Regions from separate parts of the Streptomyces sp. NPDC002232 genome, predicted to be linked through region 1. Evidence: riboswitches for the same ligand, from Rfam matches in the RefSeq annotation. Region 1 holds a riboswitch; the other holds the start of a gene.

Region 1 (7,627 bases):
CTGGCGGGTCTGGCGGCGGTCGAGGACGCCGCGGTGGCGCTGCGCGCGGAGCTGCGGGCACGGCTGCCCGGGGTCCGGGCCGAGGTGACGGGGGTGCTGCCGCTCCAGCACGACAGCGCGCTCGCGGGGCCGGGCCCGGTGGCACTGGCGGCGAAGGCGGCCTGCGCGCTGGGGCTGCTGCTGGTGCTGGTCCTGGCCTTCCGCTCGCCGTCCGGGGTGCTGGCGCCGCTGCTGCTCGCGGCCGTGACCTCGGTGGGGGCGCTGCTCCTGGTGGAGGCGGTGGCGGGGTTCACCGAGATCGGCTTCGTCGTGGTGTACCTGGTGCCGGTGCTGGCGCTGGTGGTGTCGGTGCACCGCTGGGCGCGGCCGGCGGGTCCGGCCGCCGCCCGGTCCGCGGTGACGGGCGGTGCGGCGGGTGCGGCGGCCTGCGCGGTGCTGGCGCTCTTCCCGGCCGCGTTCCTCCGGTCGGTGGGGGTTGCGGGTCTCGCGGTGGGCGCGGTGGGCGCGGCGGCGGCGCTGACGCTGACGCCGGTGCTGCGGTCGGTGGCGCGGCCGGCTCCCGTGCGCGGGGCCCGGGCCCCGCACGGCGCCCTGTCCGTGCTCGGGCTGGTCCTTCTGGTCCTCCTCGCCGGTGCGGCGGCGCAGCTGCGGGTGGGCAACCCGGAGGCGCGGGCCCTGGTGGCGAGCGGTCCGGCGCGGGACGGTCTCGACCGGCTCGCGGCGGCCGGGGTGCCGTCGGGGGTGCTGAACCCGCTGGAGGTGCTGGTGCCCGGGGGCGCGGACGCGGCGGAGGTGGCCGCGCGGGCGGCGCGGGTGCCGGGGGTGCGGCTGGCGGCGGCGCCTCCCGGCTGGCGGCGTCCGGGGACGGCACTGGTCGTGGTGGTTCCGGTGGAGGAGCCGATGACGGCGGGGGGCGCGGCGACGGTGACGGCGCTGCGGTCGGCGCTCGCGGACACGGGCGCCCTGGTGGGCGGTTCGGGTGTGGTGGACCGCGATCTGGTGGACGGGGTGTACGGGCTGCTGCCGTACGCGGTCCCCGGGGCGGCCCTCGCGGCCTTCGCGGTGCTCGCCCGGCGGCTGCGGCGCGGCCCGGCGGCGCGGGCGGTGCTGGGCGGGCTGCTCGCGGCGGCCGCCTCGGTGGGGTCGCTGGTGGTGGTGTGGCAGTGGGGCCCGGCGGGGACCGGGGCGGTGACGGGCTGGGTGCCGCTGGTGGTGGGCGCGTTCGCGTTCTGCGTGGCGCTGGAGGGGTCGGCGGCCTCGGCGGCGGGCGGGCCGGGACGGGCGGGGCGGGTGGCGGCGGGCGCGGGCGCGCTGGCGGTGCTCGCGGTGGGGATCGGACCGCAGGTGGAACTGGCGCTCCTTGTGACCGGGTTCGCGGCGGGCGCGGTGGCGGGCGCGTGGACGGGGGCGCACCCAGGAGTTCGTCATAATTGGTCTAGACCTAGACCGCCCCTCCCCTCTAGCATCGACGACCGCGATCACGAGTCCGACCGGTCGCGCCACGGAAGGTGACGAGGGGGAGATACCTGATGCTGGAGGCGCTCGGCATAAAGGAGTCGACGGAGGCCGTCTACCGCCTGCTCCTGGAGCGGCCGGAGTACGACGTGGCGGAGATGGCGGCCCATCTGGGCCGCCCCGAGCCGGAGGTCCGCGAGGCGCTCGCCTGCCTCGCGGACCTCAAGCTCGTCCTCATGGACGACTCCTCGGGCGAGGTCGAACCCTTCAACCCGGACGTCGGATTCTCGTTCCTGCTCTCCCGCGCCGAGGCCGAACTGAGCAAGCGCAAGCGCCAGGTCGAGCAGGCCGGGCGCGCGGTGGCCGGGATCCTCGCCTCGTACGCGGACTGCCCCGAACCGGGCGTCCGGCACGACCTCGTGGACCGGATCACGGGTCTCGACCAGGTCCGCGAGCGCCTGGAGGACCTGGCGGCGAACGCCCGCACCGAGTGCCTCTCGCTGCTGCCCGGCGGCGCCCAGCTCCCCGACACGATGGACGCGAGCCAGCCGCTCGACCAGCTCGCCCTGGAGCGCGGGGTGAAGATCCGCTCGATCTACCAGGAGAGCTTCCGGAACGACCCGCCGACCGTCGAGTACGTCCGCTGGTACTGCGACCTCGGCGGCGACGCGCGGACCGTGCCCGTCGTCCCGATGCTCATGGTGATCGTCGACCGGGAGGCCGCGCTCGTCCCCGTCGACCCGGCGGACGGGCGCGCCGGGGCGCTGGAGGTCCGCAGCCCCGGCCTGGTCCACGCGCTCGTGGTGCTCTTCGACCGGCTGTGGGACGCGGGCACCCCCTTCGGCGAGGCCCCGCGCCGCGACGCGCACGACCTCTCGCCGCAGGAGCGGGAGTTGCTGATGCTCCTCGGCATCGGCTGCACCGACGACATCGCGGCCCGCCGGCTGGGGGTCTCGCTGCGGACCGTCCGCCGGATGAGCTCCGAACTGATGAACCGACTGGGTGCGCGCAGCCGGTTCGAGGCGGGCGTACGGGCGGCGAAAGAGGGCTGGCTCTGAGAATTCCCGTCCGTTATCGGGATGGCTCTGACAAAGTCGCATCCGTTATGCGGACAGGGGTTCCCTGGAGGGGTACCGTCCCCTAGATTTCCCCAGCATTACCGAGGTGATCAGCGAGGGGACGGGAATCGCCATGTCAGAAACGCCAGATGCGACACAAGGGAAACAACCGACCATCACTCCCCTGCGGGTGGTGATCGCACTCTGCCTGATCGCCCCGTTCGTGGCGATGCTCTGGGTGAGCTCCTATGCGAAGACCGAACCGCTTTTCGCCGGAATCCCGTTCTTCTACTGGTACCAGATGCTCTGGGTGCTCATCTCCACGGCCCTCACCATGATCGCGTACAAGCTGTGGCAGCTGGACCAGCGTGCCCGCAAGGGAGGTGACGCGCGATGAAGGACGGCGTGAACGGCGTGGCGCTCGGCGTCTTCGTCTTCTTCTTCGTGGCCGTCACGGTCATGGGCTTCCTGGCCGCGCGCTGGCGCAGGGCCGACAACGAGCAGAGCCTCGACGAATGGGGCCTGGGCGGCCGGTCGTTCGGCACCTGGGTGACCTGGTTCCTGCTCGGCGGCGACCTCTACACGGCGTACACCTTCGTCGCCGTGCCCGCGGCGATCTACGCGGCGGGCGCGGCCGGCTTCTTCGCCGTGCCGTACACGATCCTGGTGTACCCGCTGATCTTCACCTTCCTGCCGCGCCTCTGGTCGGTCTCGCACAAGCACGGATACGTCACCACCTCGGACTTCGTGCGCGGCCGCTTCGGCTCCAAGGGCCTGTCGCTGGCGGTGGCGGTCACCGGCATCCTCGCCACCATGCCGTACATCGCGCTCCAGCTCGTCGGCATCCAGGCCGTCCTGGACGTGATGGGCGTCGGCGGCGGCGAGAACACCCACTGGTTCGTCAAGGACCTGCCGCTGCTGATCGCCTTCGGCGTCCTCGCGGCGTACACGTACTCCTCGGGCCTACGCGCCCCCGCGCTCATCGCCTTCGTCAAGGACACCCTGATCTACCTCGTCATCGCGGTGGCGATCATCTACATCCCGATCAAGCTGGGCGGCTTCGACGAGATCTTCGCGAAGGCCGGCGAGGCGTACGCGCAGACCAACCCGGCGACCGGGAAGCCGCGCGGCACGCTCGCCCCCGGCGAGGCCGGACAGTGGACGTACGCGACGCTCGCGCTCGGCTCGGCGCTCGCGCTCTTCATGTACCCGCACTCCATCACGGCGACCCTGTCGTCCCGGAGCCGTGAGGTCATCCGCCGCAACACCACGATCCTGCCGCTGTACTCGCTGATGCTGGGCCTGCTCGCGCTGCTCGGCTTCATGGCGATCGCCGCCGGCATCAAGGTCACGAACGGCCAGCTCGCCATCCCGCAGCTCTTCGAGACCATGTTCCCGGACTGGTTCGCGGGCGTCGCCTTCGCCGCCATCGGCATCGGCGCGCTCGTCCCGGCCGCGATCATGTCGATCGCCGCGGCCAACCTCTTCACCCGCAACATCTACAAGGACTTCCTCAAGCCCGACGCCACCCCGGCGCAGGAGACCAAGGTCTCCAAGCTGGTCTCGCTCCTGGTGAAGGTCGGCGCGCTCGTCTTCGTCCTCACCATGGACAAGACGGTCGCGATCAACTTCCAGCTGCTCGGCGGCATCTGGATCCTCCAGACCTTCCCGGCGCTCGTCGGCGGTCTCTTCACCCGCTGGTTCCACCGCTGGGCGCTGCTCGCCGGCTGGGCCGTCGGCATGATCTACGGCACGGCCGCCGCCTACGGTGTCGCCAGCCCGACCCAGAAGCACTTCGGCGGCTCCGCCGCCGAGATCCCGGGCATCGGCGAGATCGGCTACATCGGCCTCACCGCCTTCGTCCTGAACGTCGTCGTCACGGTCGTCCTGACCTTCGTCCTCAAGGCCGTCAAGGCCCCCGAGGGCGTCGACGAGACCTCCCCGGAGGACTACACGGCGGACGCGGGCGACGCCGGCGTCCGCACCGAGCTCCCGAAGGTCGGCACCCCGACCCACTGAGCCACGGCCACGCGCGCGGAAGGGGCCCGGGACCTCCCGGGCCCCTTCCGCGCGCCGGGCGGCAGACTGGCGGGCATGGACTTCACGATCAGGGCGGTACGGCCCGAGGAGTACGAGCGGCTCGGTGACCTCACCGGGCTCACCTATCTGAACGACGGCCTGCTGCTGCACGGCGAGGACGACTTCTACCTGGACGTGCTGCGCGACACGGCCCGGCGGGCCCGCGAGAGCGAGGTGCTCGTCGCCGCCGACGCCGACGACACCGTCATCGGCGGGGTGACCTTCGCCGCCGGCGGCACCCCGTGGGCCGACATCGCCGTCCCCGGCGAGGCCGAGTTCCGGATGCTGGTGGTCGCCCCGGCGGCCCGCGGCAGGGGCGTCGGAGAGGCCCTCGTGCGCGCCTGCCTGGACCGGGCGCGGGCCCTGGACGGCTGCGCGCGGCTCGTCCTCTCCACGGACGCCAAGATGGTCTCCGCGCACCGGATCTACGAGCGGATGGGCTTCGTCCGCACGCCCGAGCGGGACTGGAACCCCCTCCCCGAGCACGCTCTGCGGACGTACGCACTCGAACTGTAACTCCGGGACCGACACAACATGTGGGGGGTGCTCGAAGGGGCGCCCCCCACATGTATGCTCGACCTCGCTGTCGACGCAGGGGAATCCGGCGCGAATCCGGAACTGTCCCGCAACGGTGTGCTACGTGCGGATTCGTACGGAGTGAGTCCGAGGACCTGCCGACAGCGCGCCCGGTCCGTCCGTTCCGGGTGCCACAGACGTCCGGGCCTCGCGGAGTGGGCCGGTGGACGCGGCGCGCCCGCGCGTACGGGTGCCCGCCTGCCCGCCTCCCCCGCCCTGGCCCCGAGCCGAGCGAGGGAGAGCCCCCACGTGACCATCGCGCCCGCCGATCCGGCCGCAGCGATCGAGAACGACGGCCCCGGGACCGTACTCCTGCGGACCCTGACCGATCTCACCGCCGACCTCCCGGACACCGACCCCGGCAAGGTGGCCGCCGCCGCGCTCCGCGGCCGCAGTGCCCGGTCGGACGAGGCGGAGCTGCGCGAGCTGGCCACCGAGGCCGCCGCCGGCCTGATCGCCGAGGACCCCGCGTACTCCCGGCTCGCCGCCCGGCTCCTCACCCTGACGATCGCCGCCGAGGCGGCCGGCCAGGGAGCCGTGTGCTTCTCGGCCTCGGTCGCCGTCGGCCACCGCGAGGGCCTCATCGCCGACCGGACCGCCGCCTTCGCCGCCCTGCACGCCGACCGCCTCGACGCGACGATCGACCAGGCCGCCGACGACCGCTTCGGCTACTTCGGCCTGCGCACGCTCTACTCGCGCTACCTGCTCCGCCACCCGATCACCCGCAAGGTGATCGAGACCCCGCAGCACTTCATGCTGCGCGTCGCCTGCGGCCTGGCCGAGGACGACAGCGTCCGCGCCCTGGACGAAGTGGCGTCCCTGTACGGCCTGATGAGCCGCCTGGACTACCTCCCCTCATCCCCGACGCTCTTCAACTCCGGCACCCGCCACCCGCAGATGTCCTCCTGCTACCTGCTGGACTCCCCGCAGGACGAGCTGGACTCCATCTACGACCGCTACCACCAGGTCGCGCGTCTCTCGAAGCACGCGGGCGGCATCGGCCTCTCGTACTCCCGCATCCGCGCCCGGGGTTCCCTCATCCGCGGCACCAACGGGCACTCCAACGGCATCGTGCCGTTCCTGAAGACCCTGGACGCCTCCGTCGCCGCCGTGAACCAGGGCGGCCGCCGCAAGGGCGCCGCCGCGGTCTACCTGGAGACCTGGCACGCGGACATCGAGGAGTTCCTGGAGCTCCGCGACAACACGGGCGAGGACCAGCGCCGCACGCACAACCTGAACCTGGCGCACTGGATCCCGGACGAGTTCATGCGCCGGGTCAACGCCGACGCCGAGTGGTCGCTGTTCTCCCCGGCGGACGTGCCCGAGCTCGTCGACCTGTACGGCGAGGAGTTCGACGCCGCCTACCGCAAGGCCGAGGCGGCGGGCCTGGCCCGCAAGACGATGCCGGCCCGCGACCTGTACGGCCGGATGATGCGGACGCTGGCGCAGACCGGCAACGGCTGGATGACGTTCAAGGACGCCTCCAACCGGACCGCGAACCAGACCGCCGTGCCCGGCACCGTCGTCCACTCCTCGAACCTGTGCACGGAGATCATCGAGGTCACGAACGACGGCGAGACCGCGGTCTGCAACCTGGGCTCCGTGAACCTCGGCTCGTTCGTCGTCGGTTCGGACATCGACTGGGAGCGCCTGGACGAGACCGTCCGCACGGCCGTCACCTTCCTCGACCGCGTCGTCGACATCAACTTCTACCCGACCGAGGAGGCCGGCCGCTCCAACGCCCGCTGGCGCCCGGTCGGCCTGGGCGCGATGGGCCTCCAGGACGTCTTCTTCCAGCTGAAGCTGCCCTTCGACTCCGCCGAGGCGCGCGCGCTCTCGACGAAGATCGCCGAGCGGATCATGCTCGCGGCGTACGAGGCCTCCGCCGACCTCGCCGAGCGCTCCGGCCCGCTCCCCGCCTGGGAGGACACCCGCACCGCCCAGGGCGTCCTGCACCCGGACCACTACGACGTGGAGCTGAACTGGCCGGAGCGCTGGACGGCGCTGCGCGCGCGCATCGCCACCACCGGCATGCGCAACAGCCTCCTCCTCGCCATCGCCCCCACGGCGACCATCGCCTCCATCGCGGGCGTCTACGAGTGCATCGAGCCGCAGGTCTCCAACCTGTTCAAGCGCGAGACGCTCTCCGGCGAGTTCCTCCAGGTCAACTCGTACCTCGTCGAGGAGCTGAAGAAGCTCGGCGTGTGGGACGCGCAGACCCGTGAGGCGCTGCGCGACTCCAACGGCTCGGTGGCCGGCTTCACCTGGGTCCCGGCCGAGGTGCGCGAGCTCTACCGCACGGCCTGGGAGATCCCGCAGCGCGGCCTCATCGACATGGCGGCGGCGCGGACCCCGTTCCTCGACCAGAGCCAGTCCCTGAACCTGTTCCTGGAGACGCCGACGATCGGCAAGCTGTCGTCGATGTACGCGTACGCCTGGAAGCAGGGTCTGAAGACGAC
Region 2 (7,627 bases), on a different contig from region 1:
GATCGGGCCCATCGACTACGTGGTGGTCGAATTTCCCGGCAACCGCATGACGGGCGAGGGCTTCCCGCTCCTGGTCGATCTGGTGGACCGCGGCATCATCCGGATCCTCGACCTGATGTTCATCAGGAAGGACGAGGACGGTTCGGTGACCGCGCTGGAGATCGCGGACTTCGACGGGGACGGCAATCTCGACCTCTCCGTCTTCGAGGGCGTCCAGTCGGGGCTGCTCGGGCAGGACGACCTGGACGAGGCCGCCGAGGCCGTGGAGCCCGGCAACTCCGCCGGACTGCTGATCTACGAGAACGTGTGGGCCGCGCCGTTCGCCACCGCCCTGCGGCGGAGCGGGGCGCAGTTGGTCGCCTCCGGCCGAGTGCCCGTCCAGGCCCTCCTCGCCTCGCTCGACGCGGCCGAGGAATCGGCCTGACCCCTCGGGCCCCCGGCTTCCGGGCCGGCGGGCCCGGAAGCCGTCCGACGCCGTCGCGTCGGTCACGAGAGGAGAACGCGATGCCCGGTCTGCTTCGCGGAGTGGCCCGTACCGCGGTCGTCGCGGGTACGGCGACCGCCGTGTCCAACCGCGTGTCCCGCCGTCAACAGGGCCGATGGGCCGCCCAGCAGGGATACCAGCAGCAGCCCGCCGAACCCCCGCCCGCCGCCGCGCCCGTGGCCGCGTCGCAACCCGACGAGAGCATGGAGAGCAAGCTCGACCAGCTCAAGCAGCTCGGAGACCTCAAGGAGCAGGGAGTGCTCACCGAGGCCGAGTTCGAGGAGCAGAAGCGCAGGATCCTGGGCTGACCCCTCGGGCGCCGCACGGCCCCCGGACCGTCCGGCAGAGAGATGCCCGACGGTCCGGGGGCCCGCGTCACGAGCGGTCGCGCTTGAGGGAGTCCATGATTCCCTCGGCCCGGTGGCGCACGCTCCTCGCCTTCTGACGGATCGTGGCCTTCGCCCGGTCCGTCCTGCCCTCGGCCTCCAGGCGCTCGTGCCCGGTGACCTTCCCGGCGATCTCCTTGAGCCTGCCCCTGGCCTTGTCCACGGCGTCGTTCATGCCCGCGATCCTCCGTCCGGATCGGTTTCCTCCCTCCACGCTAGGTTCGGAGCGTCCCGGGTGCGCGTCGACGGGCCCGAGGCGCCGCCTCACGACGTCGGGCGGCGCCCCCGCGAAGGGGGCAGACTTGTACGGGAGCCCCGCGCGGGCCGCCGGCCTCGCGGGTCCTCCGTCCCGGCCGCGCCACGCATGGAGTTCCGCGGCGGTCCACCCGGTGAGCGGGAGGCAGACACATGACCACACCACAGGGCTCCGCATCCGGCGCCGGGCCCACCCCTCCCGCGGGCGACCCGGAGGACCAGCTCGCGCGCCTCGGCCGTTCCTGGACCTGGCTCCTCGGCGCGGCGGTGGCGACCCTCGTACCGGGCGTCCTGGTGCTCGTCTGGCCGGACGTGACCCTGCACGTCCTGGCCGTCCTCATCGGGCTCTACCTGCTGGTGATGGGCGGCTTCCGCTTCGTGTCCGTCTTCGGCCGGGACAGCGGCGACCGCGTGCCCGGCCTCATCCTGGCGGTCCTGTGCGTCCTGGGCGGGGTGCTGTGCCTGCGGAACCCGCTCCAGACGATCGCCGCGCTCTCGCTGATCGTCGGCGCCGTCTGGCTGGTGTCCGGCATCGTCACCCTGTACTCCGCCATCGCCACCCGGAACATGCCGCACCGCGGCGTCGTCATGGCCGTCGGGATCCTCGGCATCGTCGCGGGCATCGTGGTCCTGGCGCTGCCCACCGAGTCGGCCCGCGCCCTGACCCGGCTGCTCGGACTCTGGCTCGTCCTCCTGGGCCTCGCGGAGGCGGCGGTCGCCCTGGCGTGGCGGTCGGCCCTGCGCAGGGCGGGCATCCCGCCCGGGGGACGGTGACGGAGACGCCGGGCCCGCCGCGCGCGACGTGGAAAGAGCGCTGCGGCGTGGCCGGTCCACGCAGGCGCACGTCGCTTTCACGTCCGGATGCTGGAAGTCGCTCGCCGCTGGGCGATCACACCCCTTAGGGTGGCTTCCGCAGCTGGTTCGCCCCGTCCGCCAGGCGGGATGCGTCGCAAGAGGGAACCCGGTGGGAATCCGGGACTGCCCCGCAGCGGTGAGCGGGAACGACCGCCGTCATACGCACTGGGACCGACTCGGTCCTGGGAAGCGACGGCCATTAGGTGTCCTCCGGTCCTGTCCGGAGAGCGTGCCCGCGAGTCCGAAGACCTGCCCGCTGCCCGTGCGCGGACGTATTCCGCGTACGGACATCCCGGTGACCTCGTGGGCGGGTCGGCGTACACAGCGAGCGGCACGCACGGAGTTCTCCCGTGACGTGGTCCGTACGTTCTGGCGTTCCTTCGCGTCCATCCCCGTCTCCGGGTGCTCTGGACACGTCTCGCGAAGGAGAGTTCCGTGACAGCGAAGCCCGCGGCCGCACGAGCCACCGTGTACGGCTACCCCCGCCAGGGTCGGAACCGCGAACTGAAGAAGGCCGTCGAGGGCTACTGGAAGGGCCGGGTCACCGCCGAAGCCCTCCGCGCCACCGCCGCCGAACTGCGCCGTGCGAACTGGCGGCAGCTGGCCGACGCCGGCATCCACGAAGTGCCCACCGGCGACTTCTCGTTCTACGACCACGTCCTGGACACCAGCGTCATGGTCGGCGCCGTCCCCGCCCGCCACCGCGCCGCCGTCGACGCGGACGCCCTCGACGGGTACTTCGCGATGGCCCGCGGCACCCAGGACGTGGCGCCGCTGGAGATGACCAAGTGGTTCGACACCAACTACCACTACCTGGTCCCCGAGCTCGGCCCGGACACCGTCTTCAGCACCGACTCCACCCGACAGGTCGCCGAGCTGAAGGAAGCCCTCGCGCTCGGTCTGACCGCCCGCCCGGTCCTCGTCGGCCCCGTCACCTACCTGCTCCTCGCCAAGCCCGCGCCCGGCGTGGCCGCCGACTTCGACCCGATCACCCTCCTCGACCGGCTGCTCCCCGTCTACGCCGAGGTCCTCGCCGACCTGCGCGCGGCGGGAGCCGAGTGGGTCCAGCTGGACGAGCCCGCTCTCGTCCAGGACCGCACTCCGGCCGAGCTGAACGCCGCCGCCCGCGCGTACCGCGACCTCGGCGCGCTCGGGGACCGGCCGAAGCTGCTCGTCGCCTCCTACTTCGACCGCCTCGGCGACGCCCTCCAGGTGCTCGCCGCCGCCCCCGTGGACGGTCTCGCCCTCGACTTCACCGGCCCCGCCGCCGCCAACCTCGACGACCTCGCCGCCGTCGGCGGACTGCCCGGCAAGCGCCTGGTCGCGGGCGTCGTCAACGGCCGCAACATCTGGATCGACGACCACCAGAAGTCCCTGGCCACCCTCGCCACCCTGCTCGGTCTCGCCGACCGGGTCGACGTGGCCGCCTCCTGCTCCCTGCTGCACGTCCCGCTGGACGCGAGCGCCGAGGGCGACATCGACCCCGAGGTCCGGCGCTGGCTCGCCTTCGCCCGCCAGAAGACCACCGAGGTCGCCACCCTCGCCAAGGGCCTCGCCCACGGCACCGACGCGATCAGCGCCGAACTGGCCGCCAACCGGGCCGACCTGGCCTCCCGCGCCGGCTCCGCCCTCACCCGCGACCCCGCCGTCCGCGCCCGCACCGCCGCGATCACCGACGCGGACGTCCGCCGCTCCCAGCCGTACGCCGAGCGGACCGCGGCCCAGCGCGCCCACCTGGGCCTGCCGCTGCTGCCGACCACCACCATCGGCTCCTTCCCGCAGACCGACGAGCTCCGCGTGGCCCGCGCCGACCTGCGCGCCGGCCGCATCGACACGGCCGGATACGAGGAGCGGATCAAGGACGAGATCCGCGAGGTCCTCGCCTTCCAGGAGAAGACGGGCGTCGACGTGCTCGTGCACGGCGAGCCCGAGCGCAACGACATGGTGCAGTACTTCGCCGAGCAGCTGACCGGCTACGTCGCCACCCAGCACGGCTGGGTGCAGTCGTACGGCACCCGCTACGTCCGGCCCCCGGTCCTGGCCGGGGACATCTCGCGCCCCGAACCGATGACGGTGCGCTGGACCGCGTACGCCCAGGCGCAGACCTCGAAGCCGGTCAAGGGCATGCTGACCGGTCCGGTGACCATGCTCGCGTGGTCGTTCGTCCGCGACGACCAGCCGCTGGGCGACACCGCCCGGCAGGTGGCGCTCGCCCTGCGCGACGAGGTGGTCGACCTGGAGGCGGCCGGGACGTCGGTCATCCAGGTCGACGAACCGGCCCTCCGGGAGACCCTGCCGCTGCGCTCCGCCGACCACGCCGCCTACCTCGCCTGGGCGACGGAGTCCTTCCGGCTGACCACCGGCGGGGTGCGGCCGGACACCCAGATCCACACCCACATGTGCTACGCCGAGTTCGGCGACATCGTCCGGGCCATCGACGACCTCGACGCCGACGTCATCAGCCTGGAGGCGGCCCGCTCCCACATGCAGGTCGCCGGTGAACTCGCCGCGCACGGATACCCGCGCGAGGCCGGTCCGGGCGTCTGGGACATCCACTCCCCCCGCGTCCCGAGCACGGAGGAAGCCGCCGCGCTGCTGCGCAAGGGCCTGGAGGCCATCCCGGCCGACCGTCTGTGGGTCAACCCCGACTGCGGCCTGAAGACCCGGGGCTGGCCCGAGACCCGCACCTCCCTGGAGCACCTCGTCGCCGCCGCCCGCGAGGTCAGGACGGAACTGCGGGCCGACCGGGAGCCGCGCACCGACCGGTGACCACGGCCCGACGAGGGGTGACGCCCTGACGCCTTGCCGTCCGGGCCGGACGCGTCGTCGTCCGGCCCGGACGGCCACGGCGAACGGGTCACCGTCCGGCCCGGACGGCCACGGCGGCATGAGGTGTGCCACAGGGGCCGTCGTAGGCGGACCGAACCCTTCCGCGCGCGCTGTCCGCTCTGGTAGACGTGGTGGCGTACGTGTTCGAATCACCCCGAAAGTCCCCCCATGAGCGACGCCCCCGCCCCCCGGTCCGACCTGGTCGACTTCAGCATCGACCTCACCCTCGAGGAGACACGTCGGCGTGCCGAGGTCGTGGCGGCGCTGGGGCCCGACTGGGACCCCGTCGCCGTCCTGCGCGAGGAGCAGGCGGCGCACGCCCTGCTGTACGCGAACCTGGACGAAGAGCAGCTGCGGCTGCACGCCCAGCTGGTCGCGGCCGGTGTCCTGCCCGGGGAGGTGCGGGGCGATGCGTCTTCCGATTGATCCCCACGCCGACCCGGCCCGGCGGGCCTGGGTCGCGTGCCCCGGCTGCGACGACGCCCGGGACTGCGGGCCCTGCCGGGACCGCCGGAACTGCCGGAGCCACTGGCGCTACCTGATCGCGAACAAGGGGCCCCGGGTCCACCTTCAGTGCCCGAACTGCACCCACACGTGGACCCTCGACACCTCCCGCGGGCGGCCCGGCGCGCGCCGCTGAGCTCAGCAGATGCGCGGCAGCTGCTCGCCGAGCGGCAGGTCGACGACGCGGGTGCCGCCGAGTCCGGTGCGCGCCACCACCATGCCCGGGTGGGCCTCGACCGCCTCCCCGATCACCGCCGCTCCGGCGCCCAGGGGGTGCGCGCGCATCGCGGCCAGTACGGCGTCCGCGTGCTCGCGGGGGACGAAGGCCACGAGCTTGCCCTCGTTCGCCACGTACATCGGGTCGAGTCCGAGCACCGCGCAGGCGTTGCCGACCGCCTCGGGGACGGGGACGGCGCGTTCCTGGAGGACGACGCCCGTGCCCGACGCCGCCGCGATCTCGTTCAGTGCGGCGGCCAGGCCCCCGCGCGTGGGGTCGCGGAGCACGTGCAGGTCCCGGGTGACGGCGAGCATCGCGTCGACGAGGCCGCCGAGCGGTGCGCAGTCGCTGGTGATCTCCACACCGAACTCGAGGCCCTCCCGCACGCTCATGATCGCCACGCCGTGCAGACCGATGGGTCCGCTCACGATGACCACGTCGCCGGGCACGACCCGCTGCGGGCGCAGGTCGACTCCGTCGGGGATCAGCCCGACGCCCGAGGTGTTGATGTAGACGCCGTCGCCGTGACCGGCCTCCACGACCTTGGTGTCCCCGGTGACGACCTGGACGCCGGCCTCGCGCGCGGCCGCGCCGAGGGCCTGGGCGACGCGGGCGACGACGTCGGTCTCGACGCCCTCCTCCAGGATGAAGCCGCAGGAGAGGTGGCTCGCGCGGGCGCCGCTCATGGCGAGGTCGTTCACGGTGCCGTTGACGGCGAGGTCGCCGATGCTCCCGCCGGGGAAGAACAGCGGGCGCACGACGAAGGAGTCCGTCGAGAACGCCAGGCGGGCGCCGCCGATCCGGATCTCGGCCGCGTCGGCGGTGTGCGCGAGGGCCGGTCCGCCGTAGGCGGGGGCGAAGACGTGCTCGATCAGCTCGGCGGAGAGCGCTCCGCCGCCGCCGTGGCCCATGACGATGCGGGGCTGGTCGCGCAGGGGCGCCGGGCAGGTCCAGGCGAGCATGTCGGGCGCCGGGGCGGTGCCGACGGGGGTGTCGGGCACGGTGTCAGGCACGGGGGCTGCCCTCCAGGGAGGCGGTGACCGGGGACGGGGTGCCGGTGGCCGCGCGGGCCGGGGCGGGCTGCGGCCGTCCCGCGGTCCCGGCGTCGAGCCGGCGGTAGAGGTAGTAGGCGGCGCACGCGCCCTCGCTGGACACCATGGTGGCGCCGAGCGGGGTGCGGGGCGTGCAGGTGGTGCCGAAGGCCTCGCACTCGTTGGGCTTCAGCAGGCCCTGGAGGACCTCGCCGCTGCGGCACTCGGCGGGCTCGCGGGTGTCGATCCCGGCGACGGAGAAGCGGTGCTCGGCGTCGTGGTCCCGGTAGCGTGCGGACAGGCGCCAGCCGCTGTCCGGGATGACGCCGATGCCGCGCCAGGCGCGGTCGGTGATCTCGAAGACGTCGGCGAGCATCGCCTGTGCCGCCGGATTGCCCTCGGCGGTCACGGCGCGCTGGTAGGCGTTCTCGACGGTGTGCTCGCCACGCTCCAGCTGGAGCACGGTCCTGCGGACGCCCTCCAGGATGTCCAGGGGCTCGAAACCGGTGACCACGATCGGCACCCGGTGGCGCCGCGCGAGCTCCGGGTACTCGGCCGTGCCCATCACGCTGCAGACGTGTCCGGCGGCGAGGAAGCCCTGGACGCGGCAGTCGGGGGACTTCATGATCGCGTCGATCGCCGGGGGGACGCGCACGTGGGAGACGAGCAGGCTGAAGTTGCGGATGTCCCGCTTGCGCGCCTGGTGGACCGTCATGGCGTTGGGCGGCGCCGTGGTCTCGAATCCGATGCCGAAGAAGACCACTTCCCGGTCCGGGTTCTGCTCGGCGATGCGCAGCGCGTCGAGCGGCGAGTAGACGACCCGGACGTCGCCGCCCTGCCCGCGGACCTGGAACAGGTCGCGGCCGGTGCCGGGGACGCGGAGCATGTCGCCGAAGGAGCAGAAGATCACGCCCGGCCGGGAGGCGATCTCCAGGGCCTTGTCGATCATCTCCAGGGGGGTGACGCAGACCGGGCAGCCCGGGCCGTGGATCAGCTCGATCTCGGGGGGCAGGAGCTGGTCGATGCCGTGCCGGATGATGCTGTGGGTCTGGCCGCCGCAGACCTC

Evidence for each region. Region 1 has a riboswitch for cobalamin ahead of ACFYXU_RS02250 (ribonucleoside-diphosphate reductase subunit alpha). Riboswitches for the same ligand answer to the same signal wherever they lie in the genome.
Region 2: linked by a shared signal. The riboswitch ahead of metE (5-methyltetrahydropteroyltriglutamate--homocysteine S-methyltransferase) and the one ahead of ACFYXU_RS02250 (ribonucleoside-diphosphate reductase subunit alpha) in region 1 are both predicted to bind cobalamin.

The regions. Positions count from the first base shown of each region.
Region 1 is NZ_JBIARV010000001.1:506,945-514,571, forward strand. Features, by position in the region: gene ACFYXU_RS02225 (hypothetical protein) at 1-1,512, shown strand, start outside; gene ACFYXU_RS02230 (LuxR C-terminal-related transcriptional regulator) at 1,530-2,513, shown strand; gene ACFYXU_RS02235 (DUF3311 domain-containing protein) at 2,647-2,910, shown strand; gene mctP (monocarboxylate uptake permease MctP) at 2,907-4,532, shown strand; gene ACFYXU_RS02245 (GNAT family N-acetyltransferase) at 4,608-5,108, shown strand; cobalamin riboswitch at 5,146-5,286, shown strand; gene ACFYXU_RS02250 (ribonucleoside-diphosphate reductase subunit alpha) at 5,418-7,627, shown strand, end outside.
Region 2 is NZ_JBIARV010000004.1:276,885-284,511, reverse strand. Features, by position in the region: gene ACFYXU_RS19295 (DUF6325 family protein) at 1-424, shown strand, start outside; gene ACFYXU_RS19290 (SHOCT domain-containing protein) at 505-792, shown strand; gene ACFYXU_RS19285 (CsbD family protein) at 860-1,045, opposite strand; gene ACFYXU_RS19280 (HdeD family acid-resistance protein) at 1,279-1,899, shown strand; cobalamin riboswitch at 2,026-2,252, shown strand; gene metE (5-methyltetrahydropteroyltriglutamate--homocysteine S-methyltransferase) at 2,416-4,749, shown strand; gene ACFYXU_RS19270 (DUF6400 family protein) at 4,978-5,235, shown strand; gene ACFYXU_RS19265 (hypothetical protein) at 5,219-5,449, shown strand; gene hypE (hydrogenase expression/formation protein HypE) at 5,452-6,492, opposite strand; gene hypD (hydrogenase formation protein HypD) at 6,536-7,627, opposite strand, start outside.